2 regions of the Arthrobacter sp. 01T419 genome follow, and region 1 is predicted to be linked to the other one. Evidence: predicted binding sites of a transcription regulator. Region 1 holds the regulator's gene; the other holds the start of a gene.
What was found. Region 1 encodes HrcA, which represses chaperone genes, less so after heat shock. Its sites were predicted from a motif close to TTNGCACTCGNNNNNNNCGAGTGCNAA; they were not measured.
Positions count from the first base shown of each region.

Region 1 (9,431 bases):
GATCACCGGCGTGAAAGACGTCCGCCAGTCGAAGGTGGGGGACACTGTAACCAATCTGGCCAAGCCTGCCTCGGAATCCCTTGCCGGCTATGCAGACGCCAAGCCCATGGTCTTCTCCGGCCTGTATCCCTTGGACGGCACGGACTATCCGGTGCTTCGTGACGCGTTGGAGAAGCTCATGCTCAACGACGCCGCACTCGTCTATGAGCCGGAGACGTCGGCCGCTCTGGGATTCGGATTCCGCGTCGGCTTCCTCGGCCTGCTGCACCTGGAAATCACCCGTGAGCGCCTTGAGCGCGAGTACAACCTGGACCTCATCTCCACCGCTCCCAACGTGGAGTACGAGGTCACGCTGGAGGACAAGCGGGTCATCCACGTCACCAACCCCAGCGAATACCCCACCGGCAAGATCTCGGAGGTCCGCGAACCGATGGTGTCCGCCACCATCCTGGCTCCCAACGAGTTTGTCGGCGCCATCATGGAACTGTGCCAGAGCCGCCGTGGAGTCATGGGCGGCATGGACTACCTGTCCGAGGACCGGGTGGAAATCCGCTACCGGCTGCCGCTGGCCGAGATCGTCTTCGACTTCTTCGACATCCTCAAGTCCAAGACCCGTGGCTACGGTTCGCTGGACTGGAAGGCCGACGGCGAGCAAGTTGCCGACCTGGTCAAGGTGGACATCATGCTCCAAGGCGAGCAGGTTGACGCCTTCAGCGCCATCACCCACAGGGACAAGGCCTACGCCTACGGCGTCATGATGACAGGCAAGCTGCGGGAGCTCATTCCCCGCCAGCAGTTCGAGGTGCCCATCCAGGCGGCCATCGGCTCGCGCATCATTGCCCGCGAAAGCATCCGTGCCATCCGCAAGGACGTCCTTGCCAAGTGCTATGGCGGTGACATCACCCGTAAGCGCAAACTTCTGGAAAAGCAGAAGGAAGGCAAGAAGCGCATGAAGATGGTGGGCCGCGTGGAAGTTCCGCAGGAAGCGTTCATCGCAGCCCTGACCACTGACGAATCCAAGGACAAGGCCAAGAAGTAATGGGGCTCTTCGCCCAACACACGTCCGGACCGGCACGTAGGGCACGGGCACACGGGGGGTCCTGTGCCTAGTGTCCTTCCCCTCGGAGACCCGGCGCCTGCGGACGGCCTCTTGCCGCCGCAGGTGCTTGACGGTGTAGAGTCACGCAAGTTCGGACTCTACGTCCACATACCCTTCTGCGCTGTGCGCTGCGGATACTGCGATTTCAACACCTACACCGCCACAGAGCTTGGAGGCGGCGCATCCCAGGACGCCTACGCATCTACGGCGATTTCGGAAGTGGAGTTCGCCGTCCGGGCCATGGATGCCTCCGGGCTGCCGCATCGCCCCCTGAGCACGGTATTCTTCGGCGGCGGCACACCGACGCTGCTGCCTGCTGAAGATCTGGCACGCATCCTGATGGCCGCCGTCGGGCACTGGGGCATCGAAGCAGGGGCCGAAGTCACCACTGAAGCCAACCCAGACTCGGTGACCCCCGAGTCGCTCCAGCTGCTGGCTGATGCCGGCTTCACGCGGGTTTCCTTCGGCATGCAGTCGGCGGTGCCGCACGTCCTCAAGGTTCTGGACCGCACCCACACGCCCAACCGGGTTCCGTTGGTGGTCCAATGGGCACGCGACGCCGGACTTGCGGTAAGCCTCGACCTCATCTACGGAACTCCCGGTGAGTCGATGGCGGATTGGCAGACTTCCCTTGAAACAGCCCTGTCCTACGAACCGGACCACATCAGCGCCTACGCACTGATCGTGGAAGAAGGCACTAAGCTGGCCGCCCAGATCCGGCGCGGTGAAGTTCCGGGAATTGACGACGACGACCACGCTGCCAAATACGAACTCGCCGATCAACTGATCAGCGCAGCCGGGCTGAATTGGTACGAGGTCAGCAACTGGTCCCGCACATCCGAGCAGGCCTGCAAACACAACCTTGCCTACTGGCGGGGAGATGACTGGTGGGGCATCGGACCCGGAGCGCATTCCCATATGGGCGGAGTCCGCTGGTGGAACGTCAAACACCCCACCGCATATGCAAACAGGCTCGGTGAAGGTGTCTCTCCTGCCGCTGGGCGCGAAACCCTCGACGCCGGAACGCGGGAAGTGGAACGCATCATGCTGGAGGCACGCCTCGGCACCGGGCTCCAGGTCGATGCCCTCGACAAGGTCGGCCGCCATGCCGTGGCGGGCCTCATCGCCGACGGCCTGGTGGAGCCTGCGGCAGCCTTCCAAGGACGGCTGGTACTGACGCTCAAGGGGCGGCTATTGGCTGATGCCGTGGTCCGCCGCATCCTCCCGGAGTAGCGAACTGACGAGGGCGGCTGCCCTGCGCGCCATCGCTATTTGATCCAGCGCAGGTTGAAACGGTAGCGGTGCGGCTGTCCGTGGTTGACGCGAATGCCGGCAGACACCGAGAAGCAGGTCACAGCGACCCAGATGGCCGTGGCCACGACCGCGAACAGGTTTCCAACCACCGGGAGCAGGACCAGGATGTTCGCGAGCACTGCGGCAATCGTTGGCGGCAAAGTGAAGTTCAGCGCCTCTTTCGATTCCTGTGCCGTGAACGGGCCACGGTCGCGGAAGATCAGGTAGATCAGGAGCGAAGGCACGCAGCCAAGGATTCCGCCAAAGTGCGCAAGGGTGGCCCACTGCCGGTCTTCGGAGGCCGTCAAGGGCAGCGCATTGGCAGGAACGCCGTGGTACTGGGACTGGCCCGAAGCGCCGTCCCGTTCGTCAGGAGCGTTGTCTGCCACAGTTTCTTCCTTCGAGTATCTATCGGTGCAGTGTTGCTGTCCCAGAATACTTGCTCGGCACGCGATCAGCGGACCAACTCCCTGACCCTAGGCCGGGGAAACTGCGCTGGAGCCGCCGTGAAAGCGAAGCGAATCTGCAAAGCGCCGTCACGGCACGGTCAGGAAATCGATCACTTCCTCCACCCGACCCAGCAGGGAGGCTTCCAGGTCCGCGTAGCTGTGGACGGCGCCGAGAAGCTTCTGCCAGCCAAGCCCGACGTCCTCGGCCGTAGTGTGTGGCCAGCCGAACGACTTCAGGATGCCGGTCTTCCAATCGGTGCCTCGGGCTATGGTGGGCCACTGCTCGATCCCCAGGACCTTGGGACGGATGGCCTGCCAGACGTCCACATAGGGATGGCCCACGATCAGGACGTTTCCTGGCGCGCCGGGCAGCGTCATGGCGTCGGCAGCGATCCGCGACTCTTTCGAATCCGGCACCAGGTGATCCACGAGGATCCCGAGCCTGCGGCCCGGGCCGGGAGAGAACTCGGCAATCGCCGCCTTGAGGTCGTCCACGCCATGCAGGGGTTCGACGACGATTCCCTCCACCCGGAGGTCATCTCCCCAGACCTTCTCCACCAGTTCTGCGTCGTGTTTGCCTTCCACCCAGATCCGGCTTGCCTTGGCGACTTGGGCACGCTGGCCGGCTACCCGGACGGATCCGGATGCTGTGCGGCTTGCTTGCCCGGCAGCCACGACGGCGGCCGCGCGTGGCGCGGGTGGCAGAAGTTTCACTGGCTGTCCGTCGAGCAGGAATCCAAAGCCGAGCCGGAATGACTTGTTCTTTCCCCGGCGATCCTCCAGCACCACGATGTGCATGCCGCCGGACTTTTCGACCCTGGTCACGGCCCCGACCCAACCGGACTGCACGTCTTCGAGAACCATCCCGCGTTCAACGGGCACCTCCGGCAGCTGCCGCTTGGCAGGGGAGGAGAGATCTTGCGGGCCCCAATTGTCGTAAGACACGGTCTTCACACCACTTTGCGCTAGGGGATCAATGACGGCCCTGGACATTCCACGGGACCGCGCGGGAATCATGTTCGCCGCGAGCGGTACCAATGCTAACAACGTGGTGGCTCATACTAGACTTGTTAGCACTTGGGCATGTTGAGTGCTAACTATTGAATATCAGGTCGCTGAGTAGGAACTGTTCAGCACTGGCGGTTGAATGGAGGTGGGCAGTGAGCGAACCACGCAAGCTTGAAGTGTTGCGCGCCATCGTGGAGGACTACGTTCACTCCCGCGAACCCGTCGGATCCAAAGCCTTGGTCGAACGGCACCATTTGGGAGTGTCGAGCGCCACCATCCGCAACGACATGGCCCTTTTGGAAGAAGAAGGACTCATCGCCGCACCGCACACTAGTGCCGGCCGCATCCCCACGGACAAAGGCTACCGCCTCTTCGTCGACCGTATCTCCCAGGTCAAACCGCTTTCGGCCGCCGAACGTCGGGCCATCCACTCGCTGCTTGAGGGACCCGACGACGTCGAGGACATCCTTGAGCGCACCGTTCGGCTCCTGTCCCAACTGACCAACCAGGTCGCCGTCGTGCAGTACCCGCACCTGAGCCGCGCCCGGGTTCGGCACATTGAGTTCGTGCTTCTGGCTCCGCGCCAGGTGCTGGTGGTACTTATCGCGGATACCGGCAAAGTGGAACAGGGCGTGGTGCACGCAGGGGCGGATGCCACTGACGATGACCTCATGGCCCTACGCGGACGTTTCCTTGGAAGCATCGCCGGCTCGCAGCTTGACCTCATGCCGCAGGTCCTGCCGTCGGTAGTTGCCCTGTGCCCGCCAACACTTCGGGGCCTTGCAGGCGTCCTTGCCCATGGTCTGGAAAGGCTGGCCGACAGGAGCCGGGACGAACGCATGGTCATGGCAGGCACGGCTAACCTGGCCCGCTCCAACGTGGATTTCCCGCTGAGCATCGGACCGGTTCTCGAAGCTCTTGAGGAACAGGTGGTCATGTTGCGCCTGCTCTCGGACATGGCGGAGGACCCCCGTGGAGTCACCGTGAGCATCGGCCGTGAGAACCCCTACGACGGTCTCTCCGAAGCATCGGTGGTGGCCACCGGCTACGGTCCAGGCAGTAGCGCCAAGATCGGCATTCTTGGACCTACCCGGATGGACTATCCCAACACCATGGCGGCCGTCCGCGCCGTCGCACGCTACCTTTCCCGTATTCTGGGCGGCTGACGGCCCCGGCCGGAACCCGTCTCGCAAGAAACGCAGTTACAACAAGGAAGAGATACCGACTTTGAGCAGCCACTATGACGTTCTGGGCGTCTCACCGGAAGCAACCGGCGAGGAGATCAAGAAGGCCTACCGCAAGCTCGCCCGTAAGCTGCATCCCGACGTGAACCCGGGGGAAGGCGCCGCCGAGGAATTCAAAGCCGTGACCCACGCCTACGAGGTCCTCTCCGATCCCCAGAAGCGCCGCGTGTATGACGCCACGGGTAACGAGAACGGTACCGACAACGGCTTCGGTGGAGGCTATGCGGGCCAGGGATTCGCGTTCCAAGACATCTTCGACACTTTCTTTGGCGGAGGTGGTGGCGGCATGCAAGGACCGGCATCACGTATGCGCCGCGGCCAAGACGCCCTGATCAGCGTCCGCATCGATTTGCGTGAGGCCGTCTTCGGAGTCAACAAGAAGCTTGAAGTGGACACTGCGGTGGTCTGTCCCACGTGCGAAGGCTCATGTTGCCGCGCCGGCACCCACCCGGAGCGCTGCGACATCTGCGGCGGTTCGGGTCAGGTCCAGCGTGCAGTCCGCTCCATCCTGGGCCAGGTCATGACGTCCGCACCGTGTGGTTCCTGTGAAGGTTTCGGAACGATCATCAAGGATCCGTGCAACGAGTGCAGCGGCCAGGGCCGCATCCGCAGCCGCCGTTCGCTGACCGTCAAAGTGCCTGGTGGTGTGGCGACCGGAACGCGCATCCAGTTGTCGTCGCAAGGCGAAGCGGGTCCTGCCGGCGGTCCTTCCGGTGATCTCTACGTGGAGATTCGGGTCAACACTGATTCCACCTACATTCGTGAGGGCGACGACCTGCACGCAACCTTGAGCGTTCCCATGACGGCCGCGGCCCTGGGTACCGAGCTTCAGCTCGATACTTTCGACGGCGCCCAGGAGATCGACGTCAAGGCCGGGACCCAGTCCGGCGAGGTCATCACCTTGCGCGGACTGGGCGTCACCCATCTCCGCGGTTATGGCCGGGGAGACCTCAAGGTGCACCTGCACGTCGAGACGCCCGGCAAGCTCGACGCCGCGCAGGAAGAGTTGCTGCGCCAACTGGCCAAATTGCGCGGCGAGCAGTTCACCGAGGGCAAGCTCGTAGCCAGCGGCGGTATGTTTGCGAAGCTGCGGGACAAGCTCGGTAACCTGTAGCGGTGAGCAACCCCGTATTTTTCACGGCCGCCGGAACGCTTGACGGGCTCGGGCCGGGCGACATCTTCGTGCTCGACGGCGCTGAGGCAAGGCACGCTATCACTGTCAAGCGTTTAGAAGTCGGTGAGGCGGTCGACATAGCCGACGGCGCCGGAAAGCGGCTTACCGGAACAGTGGCCGCGTCCAGCCAGGGAAACCTTGAAGTTCTTGCCTCCGATGTCTTGGAGGAGCACCTGCCGATGGTTCGTCTCGTTTTGGTCCAGGCCCTGGCCAAGGGCGACCGCGATGAGCTCGCCGTCGAGACGGCAACGGAGCTCGGAATCGACGCGGTGGTCCCATGGCAGGCGGAACGTTCCATTGTCCGTTGGAAGGGCGAGCGGGCCGCCAAAGCCCATGCGAAGTGGCAATCGGTGGCCACCGCAGCCGCCAAACAGGCGCGGCGCGCGTGGATTCCCGAGGTGCGTGCCGCAGTCGACGGCTCCGGTTTGGCGGCGGCCGTTGCCGCTGCTGATCTGGCGATCATCCTGCACGAGGACGCAAAACGCCCGCTGCGGGAGGTCCTGGAGTGGTGGCAGGATCAGCTTTCCGACGGGGATTCCGGAGCTGCGCGCGAAGTCCTGCTCATCGTGGGGCCGGAGGGCGGCATCTCGCCGCGCGAAGTGACCAAACTGAGCGACGTCGGTGCTGTCACCGCTCTCTTGGGGCACCACGTCCTTCGCTCATCGACGGCGGGCCCGGCCGCCGTCGTACTGGCCAGTGACATATTGGGCCGCTGGTAGGAAAGCTGCTGGCGTGGCGCAATTGCCCGCGTCGCCGAGCCCGTCGCGTAACACGAGGCGCACGTACCTGGTCAGCGGACGTTGAAGGAACGGGTATCCGTGGAGAGGTCGTTGTCGTTGGGACCCACTATGGAAACGCGCAATTCGTAGCGTCCCGCTCCGAGGCCCACAGTGAAGGTGAAAGCACCGCCTTGTCCCGGCACGGTCGAGGCGGTGGTCTGACCCGCCAGGTACGATGTCTTCTCGCCGCTTGAGTTCTCGCGGAGGATCTGCCAATGCAGTTTCTTCGACGGGTCCGTGCTGCGCCCATTGAACTTGACTGGACCGGCAGGCAGAGTCAGATCCTCCTGCGGGTCAATGATCCAGACAGGTGCCACCATAGTTGCGTCCCGGACCATCGGATCACCGAGCTTGACCTGACCGAACGCCATGTAGTCCGTGTGCCCGTCTACCAGGATGGTCACCTTGATCAGCTGTCCGGAGTCGATCAAGCCTGAACTCGCCGCAGCGGCAGTAGCGGTGTAAACGAGTTGCTGGACCGCTCGCTGCGCCATTCCGGAGTCGAGGTTGGAATTGAACGCGTCGCGGGAGATATCGACCGTGACCACGTTCTTTCCGGAAATCGACGTCGCAAGGTTGCTTGGATTTTGCCATGGCGTGAAGAAATCGTGATCCAACGGCTTCTGCGACATCATGATTCGCAGCGCGGTGGTGATCGGGTTCTCGTTGCCTGGGTTGTCACGGAATTCGCGGTACAAGAAGATATCCGTGTCGCTTCGTCCGATCCAGTACACCGGAATCTTGTTTGACGCCTGAGTTGTCTCAAGCGGCGCATTGGTAGCGGGTGCCGCCTGCAGGGCGGCGGTCGGGTTGGGGAGCGGCGTCGTCGATGCCTGTTCCGAGCGGTCGGCAACACAACCCGAAAGAAACAAGGCAGCCGTCAGCGTGGTCACAAGCATGGCGGAACGTCTCCGCATGCGTGTGTCCTGTGGAATGCCGGCTGGCCTGGTAATAGTTGGAATCCTGCTCGTGTTCGGCCCGCTGTCAGGCGGGGAGTCGTGCGCCCGCGGACCGGGCCCAGGGCATTTTTGCCCATAAATCAGCTTGTCATAGTCCCTGCCGCGCTGACCGGCTATTCGATACCCGGCCGGGCAACTGCAATGCTATTGATACGAGGTCGATGCGGAGTTGAAACAAAAGACGTTGGAATTGGCGGCCTGCGGCCCTGCCCCCGGGATGGTCTGGAACCATGCCGGACAATGGCTGGCGTAGGATTGAAAGCAATCCGAGGCCCGCGATCCTGCGCCCATCCAGCGAACGGACATCGGAGTAAATCGATGGACATCACCAAGCCGGAGGAGCACAGGCCACAAGGCCAGCACTATGACAGAATCATTGAACGGGCGGCCCAGGGCCGGCAGCGTTGACACAGGTCCGGCCGAGTTCCCGCACTCAGTCCCAGGCGCCCGCACGGAAGTTGTTGTCTTCGACAACTCTGATCAGATGGTTCAAACCCTTGGCAGCCATGACGAGGCACTGCGCTACATCGAAGCCCAGTTCCCCGGCGTCGACTTTCATGTGCGTGGCAACGAACTTTCCTTCAGCGGCCCGTCCAGCGATGTTCCCCGGATCATGCGACTCCTGGAAGAAGTCCGCGGCTTGGTCGGCAAGGGGACTGTTATCACCCCGGACGTGCTCCAGCAGCTCGTTTCCTTGTTGCGCAGCCAGTCCCTTCAGAATCCCGTGGAAGTGCTGACCCACAACATTCTTTCCAGCCGCGGACGCACCATTCGCCCCAAAACGCTGAACCAGAAGAGCTACGTTGACGCCATAGACGACAACACGGTGATCTTCGGGATCGGCCCGGCGGGCACCGGTAAGACGTACCTGGCAATGGCCAAGGCAGTGCAGGCACTCCAGCTCAAGGAAGTCAGCCGCATCATCCTCACCCGGCCCGCCGTCGAGGCGGGAGAGCGCCTCGGCTTTTTGCCGGGAACGCTGAGCGACAAGATCGATCCATATTTGCGTCCTTTGTACGACGCCTTGCACGACATGATGGACCCCGAGTCGATCCCGCGCCTCATGGCTGCCGGAACTATTGAGGTGGCGCCGCTTGCCTACATGCGCGGCCGCACGCTCAACGATGCATTCATCATCCTCGATGAGGCCCAGAACACCACTGCGGAACAGATGAAGATGTTCCTCACGCGGCTTGGTTTTGGTTCCAAGATGGTCGTCACGGGGGACATCACCCAGGTGGACTTGCCCTTCGGCGCCACGTCGGGCCTGCGTATCGTCCAGGAAATCCTCACTGGGATCGACGGCGTGAACTTTACGATGTTGGACGCTTCCGACGTGGTCAGGCACCGGCTGGTCGCGGATATTGTGTCCGCTTACAGCATTTGGGACGAAAAGCACCGGGTGCGTGCACAGCACGCGGCCGCG
Region 1 covers NZ_JBFTQF010000005.1:341,465-350,895, reverse strand. The annotation lists gene lepA (translation elongation factor 4) at 1-1,039, shown strand, start outside; gene hemW (radical SAM family heme chaperone HemW) at 1,103-2,332, shown strand; gene AC1DLO_RS10680 (DUF4870 domain-containing protein) at 2,368-2,781, opposite strand; gene AC1DLO_RS10675 (DUF3097 domain-containing protein) at 2,929-3,786, opposite strand; gene hrcA (heat-inducible transcriptional repressor HrcA) at 4,002-5,015, shown strand; gene dnaJ (molecular chaperone DnaJ) at 5,077-6,207, shown strand; gene AC1DLO_RS10660 (16S rRNA (uracil(1498)-N(3))-methyltransferase) at 6,210-6,986, shown strand; gene AC1DLO_RS10655 (GerMN domain-containing protein) at 7,058-7,963, opposite strand; gene AC1DLO_RS10650 (PhoH family protein) at 8,370-9,431, shown strand, end outside.

Region 2 (21,920 bases), on a different contig from region 1:
TCACGGCAGCTGATGGACTTGAAGGACCCGGCAAGAAATCCGAACTCCTGGCTGCAGCCGTCCCCGTTTTGTGGACGTCCGCACAAGGAGGCAGGGCGAGCCAGTGGCTCGGTACGAACGAGTCCGACGGCCTCGTAGTTGTCGCCGCGAATCCGCAGCAAGCCGAAATCCTCGCCGGAGCTTCCACCCGCGGAAAGTTGTTCTTTATCTTGGTCAATCCATCAGGCAACAGGCAATCCGAAACCCATGCCGGATAGCCCGGATCATCGTGGAATGTTCAGCCCCAGTGTGGAGGCCTTTGCTCCTTCAGCCAGGCGTCGTGATCGTAGCCGGGCTCGTCACCCCAGCGGCGCGGATCATCCTCGGAGGCCTTCTTGGGCAAAATGCCTTCTCCCACAGGCTTGTGCTCCGGTGCGGGCTTCAATTCTGTTTTCTCCTGCTTGTCCAACTCCGTGTTATCCAGCTCGGTGGCAGCCTCTACTGCATCACTGTCCGCGGGGTATTTGGCTTTTGTGCTCTTTCTCTCCGCCATTGCGCTTCCTTACTGGATAGCTGGTCCCAGGCCTGGACCTTGCGTACCGCCAAGTTCGGCCTGACCCGGCTCCGCCTGACTACCCCGTCCTGCCTGTGTGCCCGGCCCTGCCTGTGTGCCCGGCTCCGGCTGACGATCCAGTTCCAATTGTTCAACATCCATGTCCAGGAATCCATGCTCGACGGCGCCAAAGGAGGGCGCAACGGGCTTTTCGAGTCCAAGATAGGAACCGATGCGGTCCGCACAAGACGAGGGGTCCGTGAATACTTCGATGGTCCACAAAGACATGTAACGCCAGCCGAGGCGTTCCAGGAGCTGGGGCCGGAGCCTGCTACGCTCCCTAACGCTCATGCGGCGGTATCGTTCCGTGCCATCCGATTCAATGGCCACCGGGGTGGGCATTTCGGTGTCATCACGGCCGATGGTGTGCACGGGATCGGCCGCCGCGGCGATGTCCAGCGCTCCGTCGTAGTGATGCCACACGCGGGCTCCACGAGCACGGAGCCGCTCGCCCAGATCCGCTACCAGCGGATCCTCACCGAGCGCCTGCTCGCTGGCCGCCGCCCTGGTTGCCGGTGTCCCCAGATCCGAATTGCCCGAGAGTTCGCGATCAAGGAGTTCATGGAAATCAACCGCTCCATGAGCCAATCGGTCCAGATCCAGGTCCTCAGGACGGAAGCAACTCAGGACGTGCAAGGATCTGCGCGAGCGGGTCATTGCCAAGGCAAACTTGTTACGGCCGCCTTCGGCGGACAGGGGGCCGAAACTGTGCAGCGCGCGGCCATGTGGAGTGCGCCCGAAGCCGAGGGAAAAGATGATGTGGTCGCGAACCAATCCTTGGGCACGCTCCAGATCCACCACGCGGAAGGACTCTGCACCTGCGTTGAAGAAACCGGACAACAGAGGATAGTTGGGCAGCTGGAGCCTAATGGCTTCGCCGATCCTTGCAGCATGGCGCAGGCTTGCGGTCACCACAGCGAGCGAGGTACGGGGCCGAAGCCTGGCGTGTTCAAAAACCAGATCCACCACACGGTTCACTTCTGCTGCAACCGATTCCACGCCTTCGTGATCCGAACCTGGCAGTCCGGTACCGTCCGGGATGTACTCAACCACAACCGAACGGTCGAGACCGGTGACGGATTGGCCATCCGGCAGTCGACGCAGGCCACCATCGTAGTAATTCTTGCTCAGTTGCAGGACCAGATCTTCATCAACAGCGCGGTACACCCAATTCAGTTGCCAAGTCGGCAAGACGCGGGCCAATGCACTGAAGGCACTGTCAACCGTGTCCTGGCTCGTGACGCCTGCCAGGGGAGGCTCCACGGCCACGCTAAATGTGCGGGCGTTGGCAATCTTCGCGTCGCCAAAGGCAATCACTTGTTCGGCCCGGGCGATGGCCGGCAGCACAGCCTGCAAAGACGTGCTCTCGGCATCAAGAATCACCACTGCGTCGAACTTCTGTTCGGCAGGCAACAGCCCGGTCAGCAGGTATGGGCTGATGGACCACACAGGCACCAGCCGGGAAACCAGAGCCGGAGCCTGGGCGCTGAGCGCCGAGAGGGTAACCCGGCCGTCCTTGATCAGATTCCGCAGGAGCTCTGCCTGGCGGGGATGTTCCGCGATTCCGGCCCGCCACATTTCGGCAAGCGTCCACCTCAGCCTGGCTGCACCGCTGGCAATGTGCGCGTGATCCGCCAGGCGGTACTCGGCTTCGAGACGGCGGAGGGAATCGCCGTCGGACATGGCAAGGTAGTCGTCACCGCTGATCATGGCTTCCAGGGCAGACTGCCACCAAGCCAGCTCCAGTTCCGCGCCAACGGATTCGGCAGGGACTTCCCGACCTGCCAAATCCGCGAGGAGTTCGCCGAGTCCGTGCTCACGCATGTTCTCGACCAAAAGCGTACGCTCCGGCAGGGTCTCCAGAGTTCCCGTATCCGCGACAAGACGCTCAAGGCGCGCCATGAGAACTTCGTAGCGGGTCGCGTGAAGGTCGCCGCCGTCGGCCGTGTGTTTGAGGCAATCGCCCAGACGACGGAGCTCCCGGTCCAATTCCCGGTACGTAGCGCCCAAATCCGCGAGCCCGGATGGCACGGCAGGATGACGCTGCGTGGTGGCGTACTCAGCCCAAAGGGCCCGCTGCTCCTGAACGAGTGCCAAGGAACTGTGCAGATCCGCAATGTGGACACCGGGCCGGACGTATTCTTTGGCCACTCTTCGCAAACGGGAGCGCTGCATCGACGGCATTTCGAGGCCCCGCTCGCGACGCCATGCGGAGGTGGCGGTAGCCGAAATCAGATCGTGGACCGGCCGGTCGAAGATATCCGGGGTGAATTTGTCCAGGCTCTCCCGCACCGCCATCAACAGCTCAAGTTGCGCGCCCCATTCGGCGAAGTTCGCCCCGAGGCGGATTTCGGAGTGCTCTGCAACCTGGTTCATCCGTTCCCGCAGTTTGGGGAGGTGCTCCGCGGCGGCGCCAGCCAGTTGCTGGGCTTCTTCCGTCTCCTTGCGCGTGACCAAGCGCGCACCGTACCAGGGGCTCGACGTCGACGCCCGGCTGAAACTGCCAAGTTCGGCAGCGCGGCGCAGTCGTCCAGCCAGCTCGGCCCGGTCTTTGATATTGTCCAACACGCTGCGCTTCAAGCGCACGGTAGTGGCGGGGGCAGGCTGGATGGAGGTCAGCTCCGCGAGCGACTGCATTGCCTGATAGGGCGAGCACCCCCAGCGCTGGCGAACATTGTGCAATGACGCGACATGGTCCATGAGGGCATGACGGTGCTCAGTCAGGGTCTTGTGAAGATTCGCAAGTTGAGGTTCCAGTGACTTCTCGTTGCGTATGATCGCGCTGACCAGCTGTCCCTTGAGCTGCTGGGCCGTGGCACCATTGCCCGGCCTGAACAGCATCGACTCAAGGCCAAGGGCTTCAAAATTGCTGGCGAGCCCGTTGAGGCTCGCACGCCGGTCGCCCACCACGAGCACTGATTTGCCCTCGTTGACAAGCGCGCCGATGGCATTGATTGCAGTTTGGGTCTGGCCGCTGCCTGGCGGGGTGCTTACCACGAGCGAATCGCCTGCCCGGACTGCATCCACGACGTACTGCTGGTCAGCATCCGCATCAAGGAGCAGCGACTCCTCGGCAGGCTCGCGCTCGTCGAGGTTCGGGAACCGCCCGGACTTGATCGGTTCAGGTTCAACGTTCCCGCCGTTGGCAGCTTCGAACAAGGATGCGACGACGCTGCTGTTTTCGTTGATCCAGGGGTCGTCCAGATTCCCGGACAAATCCGCCAAGGTTGTTATGAGGAGATTGGGGGTTACTTCGGCACCTGGGATCGGCTGCACCAGCGTCGCAAGACGGTCAAGGACTGGTTGGGGATCGAGGCGCGCGGTGTTGTAGGCCATTCGGCTCACCGCATTGACGTCGAACACAATTCCATGGACGGTCTTCAAGTGCCGGACCAACGCAGGGTTGATGCCCGCTTGTTCCGTGAGTTGCAGTTCGTAGTCATCCTCGCCGGGCCGCGCTGTGAGCGAAATGGCTGCCAACATGACGGGAGCGGAAACGCGCTGGGGTTTTCCTCCGACGGCGGATGTCCAGACGACAGTTCCGCAGGACAGATACCCGGCGTCGATCCCCCGGTCGTTGCCCAATTCGAAGATCTTCGAGCGAAGGTTCCTGGCTGCACGCGCGGCAACAAGATATTGCTGGCGATCCCGGATCAGGGTAGAAAGACGGGTTCGGCGTCCGGCGAGGAGCTGCGCGAGGCCTGAAGGGTGGCCGTTACTAAGGTCGATCGAACCTTCCGGCGTCTTGACGAAGCGCAGCATAGTGTCCGCGCCAGTCACAGGTTTGAGCCCCGACAGCCATTTCCGGAGCTCTGCAGAGCTCTCTTCGTGGCTTTGACCTACTGACACCGCTGCCTTCTTTTCTGTTCTAGCTCGAGACGACTTGGACCAAATCGGCATACTTTCGAGGGTAGCGGGAATCGACCTGCAGTCCGCACCGCAACACTGGTGGAAAGGCAAATTACCCCTGATTTCAGGGGAAATGCAAGGTGACCGGCCTCTGGAAAGAGACCGGTCACCTAGAACGCTATTCCCACTCGATGGTTCCCGGTGGCTTGCTGGTGACGTCCAGTACCACGCGGTTGACTCCATCTACCTCGTTCGTGATCCTGTTGGAGATCCTAGCGAGGAGGTCGTAAGGGAGCCTCGACCAGTCAGCAGTCATAGCGTCCTCGGAAGAAACGGGACGCAATACGATCGGGTGCCCATAGGTACGTCCGTCACCTTGCACGCCGACGCTGCGGACATCGGCGAGCAGCACCACCGGCATCTGCCAGACGTCGTTGTCGAGACCGGCCGCCGTGAGCTCGGCACGCGCGATGGCGTCTGCCTTGCGCAGCAGGTCCAAACGTTCCTTGTTCACTTCTCCGACAATGCGGATACCGAGGCCCGGACCAGGGAACGGCTGGCGTCCAACGATTTCCTGCGGCAGGCCCAGCTGCGCACCCACGGCGCGAACCTCGTCCTTGAACAGGGCGCGGAGCGGCTCAACGAGCTCGAACTGCAGGTCCTCGGGCAAGCCTCCCACGTTGTGATGGCTCTTGATGTTCGCAGCACCTTCGCCTCCGCCGGATTCGACGACGTCCGGGTACAGGGTGCCCTGGACGAGGAATTTGATGCTCTCGCCTTCGGACGCGGCCTCGGCAATGATGGCCCGCTCTGCTTCCTCGAACGCACGAATGAACTCGCGGCCGATGATCTTGCGCTTGGTTTCGGGATCGCTGACTCCGGCCAGGGCGGACAGGAAACGCTCCTGCTCATTTGCCACATAGAGTTTCACGCCGGTTGCAGCAACGAAGTCACGCTCGACCTGTTCGGCTTCGCCTTCGCGCAGCAAACCATGGTCCACGAACACGCAGGTGAGCTGGTCACCCACGGCGCGCTGCACAAGGGCTGCGGCAACGGCCGAGTCGACGCCTCCGGAGAGGCCGCAGATGACCTTGGAATCACCGACCTGCCGGCGGATTCGATCAACCTGCTCTTCGAGGATGTTGCCGGTGGTCCAGTTGGGCTTCAGGCCGGCTCCGTCGAACAAGAAGTTCTCCAGAACCTGCTGGCCGTGTGCCGAGTGCTTGACCTCGGGGTGCCACTGCACGCCGTAGAGGTGCTTTTCCTCGTTCGCGAAAGCGGCTACAGGTGCACCGGCGGTGGTCGCCAGGACTTCGAAGCCTGCCGGGGCAACATGCACGGAGTCTCCATGGCTCATCCAGGTGTTCTGCGAGTCAGGGGTGCCTGCAAGGATGGAGCGGGCTTCGCCAACCGTGGTGGCTTCGGTGGCGCCGTACTCGCGCAACCCGGTCTGTGCGACCTTGCCGCCGAGCGCGTTGGCCATGGCCTGGAAGCCGTAGCAAATACCCAAGACCGGCACGCCGGCCTCGAAAAGGTCTGCGCCAACCCTCGGGGCACCCTCGGCATAAACGCTTGAAGGACCGCCGGAAAGAATGATCGCTGCCGGGTTCTTGGCCAGAAGCTGCTCGGTGGTGAAAGTGTGCGGAACAATCTCCGAGTACACATTCGCTTCACGGACGCGGCGGGCAATCAGCTGCGCGTACTGGGCACCGTAGTCAACAACCAGCACCGGCTTCTGGGAAGTCTGAGCTTCAGAACTGAAGGGTGCGGTGGGAGTAGTCACCGTAACAGCCTACTTTGCCGGGATGCCCCGGTGCACCTTGAAGCCTGTCGTGAAGCCGGGAATCAGCCCACAAACCGTCCCGACGTTAGCGATCTCACAATGCCCGCCGGGGCGGGCCCGTCAGTAACGCTTGGATGCCTGCGGATTGGCGGCTAGTTCGGCTTCTACCTCCGAGTGGAACTTCTTCTCCACAATGAAGGACATCAGCGGGACAACCCCGCCCAAGGCAAGCAGGATGAGCTTCGTGAACTGCCAGCGCATGAGCGACCACAAACGGAAGTCCGAGATGAGGTAAACCACGTACATCCAGCCGTGGACGATCAGCACCGTCACGGAGACGTTGACGCCGCCAAGAACCGCCTTCGACTCGGCGTCAGCGAAGCCGAAACCGAAGGGCTGCCCGGTGGCCGCGTTGGTGCCGCCGGCAAAGAGGTATACACCGAACACATAGCGTGCCACGAGCTCGGCGCACAGGAGCAGGAGCATGGTGCCGGTGAGGTAGGCCATGACCTTGTAGAACTTCAGTGCGGAGCGGATCTGGGCCGTGGTTCCGCCAAAGCGGCGCTTCTTTGCCGGGGTCGGCTTCGCGCCGGACTCTCCGGACTGTTCGGGTTGGATGGCCGGTTTGGGCTCAATCATGGCTATACCTGTTCTGGCTTGGTAATTGCTGGCAAATCGTCTGACGGGAATTCGTCGTCGGGCTCTTCCTCTTCGAGGGTTCGCCGGTAGTCATCGGCCACCATTCGCCACCAGATGTAGAGGGCGAAGCCCGCAAAAACCACCCATTCCACGGAGTAAAAGAGGTTGAGCCAGTTGATCTGCTGGGTAGGTGGCTGGGCCGGGATATTGAGGGGCTTCAGCTGCTCCGGAAGAGCGAGGGCCTTGCCTGCGGACACTTCCGACGTCGCGGCGACGAAGCCCGGGTAGCTTGAAATTTCCCACGTGTTGATGAGTTCCGCGACCGAAACCGCGGACGCGCGGTCCGCTCCGGCGTCGACGTTTGGCACTGGCGCCTCGGACGGCAGAAGCCGCCCGGTCAGTTCAATAGTGCCCGACGGCGGCGGGCTGGCTTGGGCGGGATCGGGGACCCAACCGCGTGCTACGGGAATCCAGGTCTTCGGCGAAGCGCCAACGCCGTGGAGAACGGGAGCACCGTCAACCGCAAACGCGGTGACTACCCAGTATCCCTTTTGCCCAGCGAGCAGGCGACCTTCCACAAGGACTTGCTTGGCGGGGTCGTAGCTGCCTTTCGCACTGACCATCTGGTCCGATACGGAACCAGGAAAGAAGGTTCCCGGCTGCAGGACACCGGTAAGCGGCTTGACTTGCTCCGCCGAGGGATCAACTGGCGCATCACTCTGAGTGGATCTGCCGAACTGCCACTGGCTGAGCAGCACGAACACCCCGGAGAGCAGGAGCGCGAAGACAAGTCCTGCGATCCAGCGGGGCTTCAGAGCGGTTTTCAACACCCCTTAACCGTACTTCGTCAAGCTGTAGAACAGCTAAACGAGCCCAAGAGTGGGGCAGCAGGGTCCCTACGTGGCGCGGAACGCGACACGAAAGGGCCTGCCCCAATCTCTAGTGGTCGAAGAACACCAGGCTGGAGTTGATCAGTTCGGCGATGACTTCCGGATCGTGGGCGCGCCGGAGGGACTCCCGGAACGATTCCTTGGAGAGTGACCGCGCCAAAGTGGCAAGGACTTCCAAGTGGTCCGAGAACGAACTAGCCGGTGTGGCGATGAGCAGAACCAGGGTGGCGGGTCCGTCGCTGGCGCCGAAGTCCAGGGAGTGCCCGAACTTGGTAACCCCGACGGCGATGGAGACCCGCGAAACAAACTCACTGCGGGCGTGCGGCAACCCGATGCCGCCTGGGAGCCCCGTGGCGAGTTGGTGTTCGCGCGAGTTGACGTGTTCGAGGAAGCCTTCGAGGTCCGTGACACGCCCGGCCGCATAGAGCCGTTCCGCGAGCTGGCCCGCGGCGTCTGTCTTGTCGACCGCTTCCATCTCCAGGATGACGGTCTCCGGCGTCGTCAGTTCGGCATCATACGGGTCCAGTGGTTCCGCCAAGTCGTTTCCCTCCAGTGTGCCCAGCCAACCCAGGGCGCTCAGCGCAGGGGAACGATGTCATCGACGCCCATGCGCGCAGCATCAGCCGATTCGTCGTCGGGCTGCTGTTGGCTGAGCCGTTCAGCTTCCACCCGGGCCAGGTAGTGCTTGATTTCGCTTTCCCGCTGCGCGTCGCTCCAGCCAAGAATTTCTCCCATCAGCTTAGCGACAACCGGGACCGCGGAAACACCTCTGTCCCACGACTCGATCGATATCCGGGTGCGCCGGGTCAGCACATCGTGGACATGACGAGCGCCCTCATGGGTCGCTGCATAGACAACCTCTGCCGAAAGATAGTCGTCCGCGCCAGGGAGCGGCTCAGCCATGGCCGGATTGTCTTTGATGATGGCCAAGACTTCCGGGGCCATGGAGCCATAGCGGTTGAGCAGATGTTCCACCCTGGCGACGTGGACTCCGGCCTCATCCGCGGTTCTCCCCCGGCGGTTCCACGCGGCTTTGAATCCCTCGGCGCCCAGGAGCGGGATGGTTTCAGTGCAACTCGCGGGTACGCGCTCGTCCATGGCGCGGGTCGCTTCGTCTACGGCGTCCTTCGCCATGACCCGGTACGTGGTGAACTTGCCGCCAGCAACCACTACCAGGCCTGGAACGGGGTGTGCCACGACATGTTCGCGTGAGAGCTTGGCTGTGGAGTCGCTCTCCCCTGCCAGCAGCGGACGGAGTCCGGCGTAAACGCCTTCAACGTCCTCCCGGGTCAGGGGCCGTTTCAAGACTCGGTTGACGTGCTCAAGGACGTAGTCGATGTCCTTGCTGGACGCGGCGGGGTGGGCCTTGTCCAACTTCCAGTCGGTGTCCGTTGTGCCGATGATCCAATGCCGCCCCCAGGGAATGACGAACAACACGGATTTCTCGGTCCTCAGGATCAATCCCACCGTGGACTGGAAGCGGTCGCGAGGGACCACGAGGTGGATGCCCTTGGAAGCACGGACCTTGAGCTGGCCGCGATCCGTGACCATTGCCTGGGTCTCGTCGGTCCAGACGCCGGTGGCGTTGAGCACTTGCTTGGCGCGGACCTCAATGATGCTGCCGTCTTCCTGGTTTTCCACCTTCGCACCCACCACACGTTCACCCTCGCGCATGAACGACACAACGCGCATCCTGTTCACGGCATGCGCTCCGTAGTGTGCCGCGGTGCGGACGAGGTTGACGACCAGCCTGGCGTCGTCAACCTGTGCGTCGTAGTACCGGATGGAGCCGACGAACGCGTCGCTCTTGAGGCTCGGAGCAGCCCTCAGTGTTCCGCGCCGGAAGAGGTGTTTGTGCATGGGGACACCGCGGCTGTGCCCTGAGGTAAGGCCAAGTGTGTCGTAAAGGAAGATGCCGGCACCCACATAGGGCCGTTCCCAAAAACGCCGGGTCAACGGGTACAGGAACGGGACCGGCCGGACAAGGTGCGGCGCGATTTGTTGGATCAGCAGCCCTCGCTCCTGGAGAGCCTCCTGGACCAGCGCAAAGTCGAGCATTTCCAAGTAGCGCAGCCCGCCGTGAATCAGCTTCGAGGACCTCGACGACGTGCCTGAGGCCCAGTCCCGGGCCTCGACAATGCCCACGGACAACCCGCGGGTCACTGCGTCCAAGGCCGCCCCGGCCCCGACCACGCCTCCGCCGACAATCAGGATGTCGAGTTCCTTGCCGGGCTCCATGGTGCCCTTAAGTACCTCGATGGACCTGGCCCGCGCCTCCGGGCTTAACGCACCGGCATCATTCCTCTGCGAACCATCTGCAACACTGCTCATCGGACGCCTCCCATCGCACAAAGCCCGTAGTCCCCCACACTACTTCTTGTGCGCGGGCTTGGGCAGGGTTTTCACCCGAAGGCTAAGGTGGCCCGGACAGCAGCCTACTGACCCGAGTACGGCGAGACGACGACGTCGACCCGCTGGAATTCCTTCAGGTCCGAATAGCCTGTTGTGGCCATTGAACGGCGCAGCGCGCCGATCAGGTTGGAGGTGCCGTTGGTGTGGTGCCCCGGCCCGAAGAGCACTTCCTCCAGCGGTCCAACGGTGCCGACGTTGACCCTGTCGCCTCGTGGCAACTCGAGGTGGTGGGCTTCCTGTCCCCAGTGCCAGCCCTTGCCTGGTGCTTCTTCCGCACGGGCCAAGGCGCTCCCGAGCATGACGGCGTCGGCGCCCATCGCGATGGCCTTGACGATGTCACCGGAAGAACCCATGCCGCCGTCGGCGATCACATGCACGTACCGTCCGCCGGACTCATCCATGTAGTCGCGGCGGGCAGCGGCGACGTCGGAAATAGCGGAAGCCATGGGCGAATGGATGCCGAGTGCGCGGCGTGTGGTGGTGGTTGCGCCGCCACCGAAGCCCACCAGAACGCCGGCCGCACCGGTACGCATAAGGTGCAGGGCGGGCGTGTATCCGGCGGCTCCGCCGACGATCACCGGGACGTCAAGCTCGTAGATGAACTGCTTGAGGTTCAGCGGCTCGTGGTTCTTGGAGACGTGTTCAGCCGAGACAGTGGTACCCCGGATGACGAAAATATCGACGCCGGCAGCAACCACAGTCTTGTAGTGCTCCTGGGTGCGCTGCGGTGTGAGCGAGCCGGCCACGGTCACACCGGAAGCACGGATTTCCGCGAGCCTGCTGGTGATCAATTCGGGCTGGATCGGAGCCTTGTAGAGCTCCTGCATGCGCCGCGTAACGGCAGGGTTGGCCGTTTCATCCTCAAGGGCGGAGATCTCGTCCAGTACGGATTGCGGGTCTTCGTAGCGGGTCCACAGGCCCTCAAGGTCCAGCACGCCCAGACCGCCAAGCCGCCCAAGAGCTATGGCCGTCTCAGGCGACATGGCGGAATCCATAGGGGCGGCGATCACGGGCATCTCGAACTTGTAGGCATCAATCTGCCATGAGACGGAAACGTCCTTGGGGTCACGCGTCCGACGGTTGGGGACGATCGCGATGTCATCCAGGGAATAGGCACGACGCCCACGCTTGCCACGGCCAATCTCAATCTCATAAGTCACTGCTCTAGGTTATCCCAGTGCGGCGCCATGTCCTGGCAGGAAATGGGCAAGCCCGCCACCTCGTGACGACGGCGGCGGGCTTGCTTGAAATCTGGCAGTCTAGCGGGAACCGTAGTTCGGGGCCTCGACGGTCATTTGGATGTCGTGCGGGTGGGACTCCTTCAGCCCGGCCGCGGTGATGCGCACAAACTTGCCGCGCGCTTTGAGCTCGGCGATGGTCGGAGCACCCGTGTAGAACATGGTCTGGCGCAGGCCGCCGACCAGCTGGTATGCCACCGAGGAGAGCGGGCCGCGATAGGCCACGCGGCCTTCGATGCCTTCGGGGATGAGCTTGTCGTCGCCGGAAACGTCCGCTTGGAAATAGCGGTCCTTCGAGTAGGACGTGTTCTTGCCCCGGGACTGCATGGCGCCCAGGGAACCCATGCCGCGGTAGCTCTTGAATTGCTTGCCGTTGACGAAGATCAGCTCGCCCGGCGATTCGTCACAGCCAGCCAACAAAGAACCGAGCATGACGGTGTCGGCGCCGGCCACGAGGGCCTTACCGATATCCCCCGAGTATTGCAGGCCGCCATCGGCGATCAGCGGGACACCGGCAGGGATGGCTGCCTTCGAGGACTCATAAATGGCCGTGATCTGGGGGACGCCAACACCGGCAACAACGCGCGTGGTGCAGATGGAGCCTGGGCCTACGCCCACCTTGATGCCGTCGGCACCTGCGTCGATCAGTGCCTGGGCGCCTTCGCGGGTGGCCGCCTGGCCGCCGATGATATCAACGTGCGCGGCAACGGGATCGGACTTCAGGCGGGTGATCATGTCCAGGACGCCCTGCGAGTGGCCGTTGGCGGTGTCCACGAACAATGCGTCGACGCCAGCGTCAATCAACGTCATGGCGCGTTCCCAGCCATCGCCGAAGAACCCGATGGCGGCGCCGACGCGGAGACGGCCTTCCTCATCCTTCGTCGCGAGCGGGTACTGCTCGGCTTTGGTGAAGTCCTTGGTGGTGATAAGGCCCTTGAGGCGTCCCTGCTCGTCAACGAGGGGCAGTTTCTCGATCTTGTTGGTGGCCAGCTTGTGCGAGGCCTCTTCGCGGCTGATGCCGACGTGGCCCGTGATGAGGGGCATCTTGGTCATGACGTCGCTGACAAGCCGCAGCGGGAAGTCGGACTCCGGCACGAAGCGGGTGTCGCGGTTGGTGACAATACCCAGCAGGCGGCCGTCCGGGTCGATGACGGGCAGGCCCGAAACCCGGTAACGCGAACACAGTTCGTCCAGTTCCTGAAGGGTGGCTTCCGGGTGGATAGTCAGCGGGTTGGTGATCATCCCGGACTCGGAGCGCTTGACGCGGTCCACGTGGTCGGCCTGGTCTTCGATGGACAAGTTGCGGTGGATCACGCCAAGTCCGCCCTGGCGGGCCATGGCGATGGCCATCCGGGACTCCGTGACAGTGTCCATCGCGGCTGACAGCAGAGGGGTTTGGACCGAAATGCGCTTGGAGATCCGGGAGGACGTATCAGCTTCGGACGGGATGACGTTCGTGTGGCCCGGCAGCAGCAGGACGTCGTCATAGGTCAAGCCAACAAAGCCAAAGGGATCGTGTTCGGGCTGGGTCATGAGTGCGCCTCTTACCTTGGTTCTTGGGGGTTGCTCTGGTAGGGGTTGCAACTGATGACCAGCCCGTCATTACGGGACTGGCCTGTGCATAAAGGTTCTGAATAAATAGTAGAACCTCGCCGCCGATCCCCATATTCCGCAAGGGCAATGTGAGCAACGGCACCTGAGGCAACCGGCGTCAGGCAGTGCGGCCGCCGGCGTCAGGCAGCAAGGCCTTTCACGAAGCAGCCCCACACCCGCCGGTCAGGAAGCACGTCCGGGCGTTGAAGCGTCGGCTTACACGCAGAAGGCCCGGCCCCCCGAAAGGGGACCGGGCCTCGCGCATTCAACAACCGGGCCTAGTGGCTGTGGCCTGCGTGCTCGTCTTGCTCGGCCGGCTTCTCGACAACCAGGGTCTCGGTGGTGAGAACCAGGGCTGCGATGGAGGCGGCGTTCTGGAGTGCGGAGCGGGTGACCTTGACGGGGTCGATCACGCCAGCGGCGATCAGGTCCTCGTACACGCCGGACTTGGCGTTGAAGCCGTGGTTGTCTTCGAGCTCAGCAACCTTGGCGACGACGACGTAGCCGTCGAAGCCGGCGTTCTGGGCGATCCAGCGAAGCGGCTGGGTCAGGGCACGGCGGACGATGCCGACGGCGGCAGCCGCGTCGCCTTCCAGGGCCTTGACGGCGGTGTCCTCGTCCAATGCCTTGAGGGCGTGGATGAGGGCAGAGCCGCCGCCGGACACGATGCCTTCTTCAAGGGCGGCACGCGTGGAGGACACTGCGTCCTCGATGCGGTGCTTCTTTTCCTTGAGCTCAACCTCGGTGGCTGCACCGACCTTGATGACGCCGATGCCGCCTGCGAGCTTTGCAAGCCTTTCCTGCAGCTTTTCACGGTCCCAGTCGGAGTCGGTGCGGGTCAGCTCGGCGCGGATCTGCGCTACGCGTGCCGCGACGTCCTCAGCCGTGCCAGCGCCGTCAACGATGGTGGTGTTGTCCTTGGTGACTGTGATGCGGCGTGCTGAGCCGAGGACCTCGAGGCCAACCTGGTCAAGGGACAAGCCGAGCTCCGGGGAAACAACCTGCGCACCGGTCAGCGTGGCGATGTCCTGCAGCATGGCCTTGCGGCGGTCGCCGAAGCCCGGAGCCTTGACGGCAACCACGTTCAGGGTGCCGCGGATGCGGTTCACGATCAGCGTGGACAGTGCCTCGCCGTCGATGTCCTCAGCAATGATGAAGAGCGGCTTAGCGGCCTGCAGGGCCTTCTCCAGGAGCGGCAGGAATTCCTGCAGCGAGGAGATCTTGCCCTGGTTGATCAGGATGAGCGCGTCTTCCAGGACAGCTTCCTGGCGTTCAGCGTCAGTGACGAAGTACGGGGAAAGGTAGCCCTTGTCGAACTGCATGCCCTCAGTGAGGACCAGTTCGGTCTGCGTGGTGGAGGACTCTTCGATGGTGATGACGCCATCCTTGCCGACCTTGCCGAAAGCCTCGGCCAGCAGTTCGCCAACCTCGTCGCTCTGGGCGGAGATCGCGGCAACGTTGGCAACCTGGGTGCCTTCTACTTCGCGGGCGTTCTCCAGGAGGCGGGCAGCAACGGCCTGGACAGAGACCTCGATGCCACGCTTGATTTCACCAGGGGCGGCGCCTGCGGCAACGTTGCGCAGGCCTTCCTTGACGAGTGCCTGTGCCAGAACGGTGGCCGTGGTGGTGCCGTCGCCTGCGACGTCGTTGGTCTTGGTGGCGACTTCCTTGGCCAGCTGAGCGCCAAGGTTCTCGTACGGGTCGTCCAGCTCGACTTCACGGGCGATGGTCACGCCGTCGTTGGTGATGGTGGGTGCGCCCCACTTCTTGTCCAGAACGACGTTGCGGCCGCGCGGGCCGAGAGTCACCTTGACGGTGTTGGCGAGCTTGTCAATGCCTGCTTCGAGCGAGCGGCGGGCGGCGTCGTTAAACGCTAGCTGCTTTGCCATGGTTGTGTCCTTTCAAGACGGAAAACCCGCACCGCTGATTCAGTCAGAAGATGTCCGACTCGATCTGCGGTGCGGGATCCAGGAAATTACTTAACGACGATCGCCAGAACGTCGCGAGCGGACAGAACGAGGTATTCGTTGCCGCCGGTCTTGACTTCAGTTCCGCCGTACTTGGAGTAGATAACGACGTCGCCAACGGCTACGTCGACAGGTACGCGGTTGCCGTTGTCGTCAAAGCGGCCGGGGCCGATTGCAACAACTTCGCCTTCCTGCGGCTTTTCCTGTGCAGTGTCCGGGATGACCAGGCCGGAAGCCGTGGTCTGCTCTGCTTCGAGCGGGCGGACAACAATGCGATCCTCGAGAGGCTTAATGGAGACCGACACTCGGATCTCTCCTTTACGTGAGGTAGTACATGGACTATCAAACCAGGGGTGCCGTGGCGTGCTTACCGTCGTCGCGGTGCCGGTAAGTGCCTGGCGGCATGATTAGCACCCGCCTAGGGAGAGTGCTAATCAAGACTCTATGTAAGCATTAGCACTCGGTCAAGGCGAGTGCCAGAATTCCGTCATGGGTGAACGGCGGCAGGCCGCCCCGGACTCAATCAGCTCATTGCCCGGCGAGGTCGTCGAAGTCCACGTCCTCGCCGTCGTCGTACTCTTCTTTCGGTGCGGTTCCGCGGTTCAGGTAGAGCACTACGCCGCTGGCGAGTGCGATGGCGCCGAACACCACCAGCCCGACAATCGCTCCGATACGCGCGCCTGAGTAGGTGTCCCGAATGTCCCGGGCCTCGTCCGTGGCGTCCTGGACGCTCTTTCCGGTCATGGAATAGGTGGCCGCGTTGAAGGAGTCGAGGAAGAAAATAATGATCAAGAGCGCGATGCAGACAATGGCAATCGAAGCACCTGCGATGAGCGCAGGACGGGCATACTTGGAGAGATTTCCGGCGAAGGGACGTTTATCGGGGGCAGAGGGAGAACCATTGGCGTCGTCAGGCTGGCGTACTGGGTTGTCTTCCATGGCATCAACCCTATCGGCCCGAATGATCCCGGATCCCCCTCTCCGCCTCGTATGACGGGCGGCCAGTAGGCTAGTTCCCATGGCTGACACACCCCAGGACCAGATTGCCCCGCTTCTGACAACGGAGGGTTGGGAACTGCTGGCATCCTTGGGACCCTACCGCGATGGCGAAGCGTTCGCCCTGAACGCACGCTTGCGCAAAGACGGCCACTCCCCCGCACTTGTGGCCGCCGTCCTCACCCAATCCAGGCTCCGCACCCGCGCCGAGGCCAAGTTTGGCGAATTCGCCCGGCAGATGCTCTTCACGCAAGCCGGATTGGAACAAGCCACCCGGCTCAATGTGGCAGCCAGGCACGCAGAGCGTTTTGCCAAGGCAGGCACGCAGCATGTGGCTGACCTGGGCTGCGGGCTTGGAGCTGACTCCATGGCCATGGCCTCCATGGACATCAAGGTCACCGCCGTGGAACTCGACGAGACCACCGCGGCCTGCGCCACCATCAACCTCATGCCTTTCCCGCATGCATCCGTGGTGCATTCCGACGCGACGTCCGTGCCCCTTGACGGCGTCGACGGCGTGTGGCTCGATCCTGCGCGCCGCACGACGTCGTCGTCGGGAACCAAGCGGATCTGGGATCCGGAGGAGTTCTCGCCGCCGTTGTCCTTCGTTGAGTCGCTCGCCGCGTCCGGCAAGGCCGTCGGGGTCAAGATGGGCCCGGGGATGCCCCATGAAGCGGTACCGGCCGGCTGCGAGGCACAGTGGGTTTCGGTCGGAGGGGACGTTACGGAAGTAACACTGTGGTTCAACGACGTCGCCCGTCCCGGCATCCGCCGCGCGGCCCTGGTGCTCGGGCCGCAGGGCGCAGCTGAGATGACCAGCGGCGAAGATTTCGACGGCGGACCCGTGCCCGACGTCGGGCCGGTGGAGGGATACCTGTACGAGCCGGACGGCGCGGTGATCCGCGCGGGCTTGGTGGCCGACGTCGCGCTCCGACTCGGAGGCCACTTGGTGGACCAACACATTGCCTACATCTGCGCTCCGGAACTGGTGGAGACCCCGTTCGCCCGTGCCTACAAAGTCCTCGAAGTCATGCCGTTGAACGTCAAGGCCCTCAAGGCCTGGGTGAAGGCCAACGGCGTCGGTGTCCTGGACATCAAGAAACGCGGCACGTCAGTCACTCCCGAAGAACTGCGGAAACAATTGTTGCCGGCCGGAAAAGGCTCAGCGAAAGGCCGCGGCAACAGAACAGCCACCCTCGTCCTCACCAGGATCGGCGAGGAAAAGGTGGCTGTTGTGGTGGAGCCGGTAGCGGCCGCCTGAGATAGCCCTACTGGGCGCGCGTGAACTCCTCGGCAGCCGCCACTTGCTCGGGCGTCGGCGTGATACCCGTGTAGAGCACGAACTGTTCGAGGGCCTGGATGGTGGCTACCTCAGCGCCGCTGATCACGGCCTTGCCTGCCGCGCGGCCGGCCTTGATGAGCGGCGTCTCTGCGGGGAGGGCGACGACGTCGAACACCACGTGCGCGGCCGCGATCGCCTCTTCGGGAAAGGACAATGAGCCGGACTCCGTTCCCCCGGCCATTCCGATCGGTGTGACGTTGACGATCACGTCCGCCGTCGAGTCCCCCACTTCGGCTTGCCAGCGAAAGCCATAGAGTCCCGCGAGCGATTGCCCGAGCTTTTCGTTCCGGGCAACCACAGTGACGCGCGAGAATCCGGCGTCGCGGAAGGCTGCTGCGGTGGCCTTGGCCATTCCACCGGAGCCGCGGAGCAACACGGACGACGCCGGGTCGATCGCGTTACGCTCGATCAGCTGGGCGATCGCAGTGTAGTCCGTGTTGTAGGCCGTCAGTACGCCGGCGTCGTTGACAATCGTGTTGACCGAGTCGATGGCGGCGGCCGATGCGTCCATACGATCCACGAGCGTGATGACGTCTTCCTTATAGGGCATCGAGACGGCGCAGCCACGGATGCCCAGGCCACGCACCCCGGCGATCGCGTTCGCCAAGTCGGTCGGAGCGAAGGCCTTGTAGATCCAGTTCAAGCCGAGGGCCTCGTAAAGGAAGTTGTGGAAACGCGTTCCGTTGTTGCTCGGCCGGGCTGAGAGGGAGATACAGAGCGTCATGTCTTTGTTGAGGATCGGCATAACGGGGCTTCCTTCACATAGCGGGGTTCTGTGCCCAGCCTAGACGGGGAGCTAGCCTTGGCGCGCTTTGAATCGCGGATTCAGCTTGTTGATGACAAAGGTGCGGCCGCGCCGGCGGACAACTTGCGCGCCGGGGATCTTCTTGAGGGCACGCAGCGAATTCCTGACTTTCAAGGGGTTCTCCTTCTAGGGTTTTGACTTGTTTGATTGCGGCTTTGTTCCACCACGGCCGAAGCCCGGCTAAAGAGTGGATTCGAGTTCCAGTGGATCCTCAAGCGCAGCGAAATCGAGCCTCATTTCCGCTTCGCTCAGCGCGCATCCATCCAGCAGGGCCCGGATTTCTGCGGCGTCGACGTCGTCTCCTCGCCCGGTCACGGCCAGCACAGTTCCGCGATCGCCGAAGCGGGGGTGCCAGTCGAGAACGGCGTCGACGTCGTGGAGCCCGTCTTCGTCCTGCCGGACTTTACCGTCGCGAACAGAGTCGGCGCCGGCATCCGCGAGCCACTCTCCCGTGCTCTCGAGCCAGACGCGCGGTCCGATTCCCTGAACGGCGATCCGGATCTTGGCCGCCGAGGCAATCCACAAGCGGCCCCGCATCCAGTGGCATCCCTCTGCCAGCTTCGGCAGGGCTTCCCGGAAGCGCCCGGGATGAAGCGGACGCTCCACTTTGTGGAGCACGGTCCGGAAGCTCCCGGACTCCTCCTCGAGCGGAACCCGCACGGAACCGCGACGAACCCTCGCGAGGGCCTCCGCGCCGTCGTAACATCCGGGCCGGAAGTTGTCGTCGCGGGCTGAAACGGCAGCGTGGGGCGCGAGTTGCGCCAGAAGTTCCAATCCCTGGGCCCAGTGCTCGCTTGAGTCCGGGCGCAATCCGGTGAGCTCGGCCCCAAGACCAGCATGGACCATGATGGTATCCGCGTGGCCCAACTCTCCGATGAGAAATTCTCCACTGGTGCGGTGATCCTCCGGCATCGCCGTGAAGCCGGATTCGTACAGGGTGTGCTTGTCCCAAACATGGTCTTCCAGGGCTGAGGGATCGATCGCCAACACTGCGTTGTCGATGACGGCAGGCCGCTCAAGGCCCCGCTTGAGTTCGGCAACCGCCATGTCCACGGAGACGCCAGGCGGCAGGCCCAGGACGATGTGGTCATGGCCGGACGCGGCGAGGCGCTCCGCCGTCGGGACAACGTCAAGACGGACCGTGCAGCTGAGGCAGCCGTGCTCCAAGACGGTTTGTGCCTGCTCTACAAGTTCGCCGTTGCGGAACACCCTCCGCAATACGACGGAGCCGTCCAGGAGGTCATGGAGGACCACGGCTGAATCGCGGTGTGTACGCCCTAGCTTGGCTGTGGCTGCTTCGCGGCATTGGCTATCGAGTGAGCTGACAACAGAAAGGTGCATGCCTGTATTGTAGATGCAAATCATTCTCATTAGCAAAAATGCTCGATTTCCTGAGCTTTTCGCCCATGCGGTACCGTACCGCCCCTGCATTAGACTTGAGCCAACCGCTGACGGCCCCACGGCGGGCGTTTGCTCAGGGCGTTTTTGGCATATCACCGAGGGGACCTACGTGCAGATTGATTTCGCTCCATCCAGGCAGTCGACACTGGGGGTGGAATGGGAGCTCGCGCTCGTCAACGCACGCACCGGGGAATTGGCCTCGGTCGCGAATGAAGTCCTGCGCGGCGTAGCATCTCGGCATCCGGACCTGAACGAAGACGACGAGCACCCGCACATCAAGCGCGAATTGCTCCTCAACACCGTGGAACTCGTCACGGGCGTGTGCAACACCGTCAAGGAAGCCAAGGAAGACCTGGCCCGCTCCCTGAAGGCCGTCAGGGACGTTACCGACCCCATGGGTGTGGAGCTTTTCTGTGCCGGCAGTCATCCGTTCAGCCCGCCGCAGCTTCAGCCGGTCTCGGACAAAGAGCGCTACGCCAAACTGATTGACCGCACCCAGTGGTGGGGACGGCAAATGGTCATTTACGGAGTCCACGTCCATGTCGGCTTGGACCGGAGGGACAAGGCGCTCCCCATCCTCGACGGCCTGGTCAATTACTTCCCGCACTTTCAGGCATTGTCCGCTTCGAGTCCCTTCTGGGGCGGCGAAGACACCGGCTATGCGTCACAACGCGCCCTCATGTTCCAGCAGTTGCCCACGGCCGGATTGCCCTTCCAGTTCCCCAACTGGGCCGAATACGAGTCCTATGTCCAGGACATGTTCACCACGGGGGTGATCGACACCCTGTCCGAAATTCGCTGGGATATCCGCCCGGTGCCGAATCTGGGCACCATCGAGATGCGCATTTGCGATGGCCTGGCAACCCTCGAGGAAGTCGGCGCTGTCGCCGCCCTGACTCAATGCCTCGTGGATGAGTTCTCCACCATCCTGGACAACGGCGGGAGCATTCCCACCATGCCGCCATGGCATATCCAGGAAAACAAGTGGCGCGCCGCCCGCTACGGCATGGAGGCGATTATCATCCTCGACGCCGAAGGCAATGAGCAGCTTGTCACCGACCACCTGAAGGAAACGCTGCTGCGCCTGGCTCCCGTCGCCGAAAAGCTCGGTTGCTCGGAGGAACTGGCCGACGTCGAAAAGATCATCGCCCGCGGTGCGGGCTACCAGCGCCAACGCCGCGTCGCTGCCCAGCACGATGGCGATCTTCATGCCGTCGTCCAGGACCTCGTACAGCAAATGCGGTCCGTACCAACGGCCTAACCTCTGGGATGGATTCCCGCGCCTACACCGAAACCGTTGTGACCGGCAGGGAAGAATCCGGAGCAAAAGCAACGCCGCTTGGACCGATTCCCGCCATGATGAGCTGCGATCCCAGGGCCGCAACCATAGCACCGTTGTCGGTGCACAGCGCCAACGGCGGTACGTGCAGCGTGATCCCCGCAGAGGTGCAGCGCTGCCCGGTCAGCTCACGCAGACGGGAGTTAGCGGCCACGCCACCGCCCAGCAGGAGATCCGTGATGCCGTTCTCCTCGCAGGCCAACACGGCTTTGGACGTGATGACGTCCACCACTGCTTCTTGGAACGCGGCCGCGATGTCAGCTACGGGGACGTCCTCACCGCGCGCTTCAAACTGTTCAACGCAACGCGCGACGGCGGTCTTGAGGCCGCTGAATGACCAATCGTAGCGATGGGGTCCCGGCTCTTCGACGGTTCCCATGTATTTGGGTTGCGTCAGTCCGCGCGGGAAGCGGATGGCCTTGGCGTTGCCTTGCTTGGCGAGTTTGTCGATGGCCGGTCCGCCCGGGTAGCCCAGGCCCAAGAGCCTCGCCACTTTGTCATAGGCCTCCCCCGCGGCGTCGTCGATGGTGGAGCCGAGCATCTCAACGTCGTCGGTGATGCTGCGGATGCGCAGGATTTCCGTGTGCCCGCCGGAAACCAGGAGGGCACCGAGGTTGTCGGGCAATTGCCCACCGGCGCCGAGCCCCCCAGTGCCACCGCCGGCAGCGCCGTCAAGAAGCCCAACGCCGACATGCGCCACCAAGTGGTTGATGGCGTAGAGCGGCTTGCCCGTGGCAACAGAGAGGGCCTTGGCAGCGCAGACGCCCACCATGAGCGCGCCTGCCAGCCCCGGCCCGGAAGTCACCGCGATGGCGTCGATGTCCTCCAGTGTCACTCCGGCCTCGTGCAGGGCCTCCTGCAGCGTGGGTACAAAAGCGTCCAAGTGCGCACGGGAAGCGATCTCCGGAATGACGCCACCGAAACGGACATGCTCATCCATCGAGGAGGACACCGTATTGGTCAACAGGGTGGTGCCCCGGACAATCCCGACGCCGGTTTCGTCGCAGGAGGACTCGATCCCCAGCACAAGCGGCTGGACGGTGCTGGGCTGGACGGTGCTGGGCTGGTTCACGC
Region 2 covers NZ_JBFTQF010000002.1:6,643-28,562, forward strand. The annotation lists gene cpaB (Flp pilus assembly protein CpaB) at 1-257, shown strand, start outside; gene AC1DLO_RS03655 (hypothetical protein) at 278-532, opposite strand; gene AC1DLO_RS03660 (AAA family ATPase) at 542-4,492, opposite strand; gene guaA (glutamine-hydrolyzing GMP synthase) at 4,620-6,224, opposite strand; gene AC1DLO_RS03670 (DUF3817 domain-containing protein) at 6,345-6,863, opposite strand; gene AC1DLO_RS03675 (SURF1 family protein) at 6,866-7,693, opposite strand; gene AC1DLO_RS03680 (PTS sugar transporter subunit IIA) at 7,803-8,291, opposite strand; gene AC1DLO_RS03685 (glycerol-3-phosphate dehydrogenase/oxidase) at 8,330-10,084, opposite strand; gene AC1DLO_RS03690 (GuaB3 family IMP dehydrogenase-related protein) at 10,189-11,325, opposite strand; gene guaB (IMP dehydrogenase) at 11,425-12,936, opposite strand; gene groL (chaperonin GroEL) at 13,275-14,885, opposite strand; gene groES (co-chaperone GroES) at 14,972-15,268, opposite strand; gene AC1DLO_RS03710 (hypothetical protein) at 15,492-15,902, opposite strand; gene AC1DLO_RS03715 (THUMP-like domain-containing protein) at 15,982-17,220, shown strand; gene AC1DLO_RS03720 (shikimate 5-dehydrogenase) at 17,228-18,046, opposite strand; gene ykgO (type B 50S ribosomal protein L36) at 18,098-18,220, opposite strand; gene AC1DLO_RS03730 (GTP-binding protein) at 18,287-19,447, opposite strand; gene AC1DLO_RS03735 (glutamate--cysteine ligase) at 19,617-20,768, shown strand; gene tsaD (tRNA (adenosine(37)-N6)-threonylcarbamoyltransferase complex transferase subunit TsaD) at 20,791-21,918, opposite strand; gene rimI (ribosomal protein S18-alanine N-acetyltransferase) at 21,915-21,920, opposite strand, start outside.
Region 2: the regulator HrcA is predicted to act here: its motif matches at 15,417-15,443, upstream of groES (co-chaperone GroES).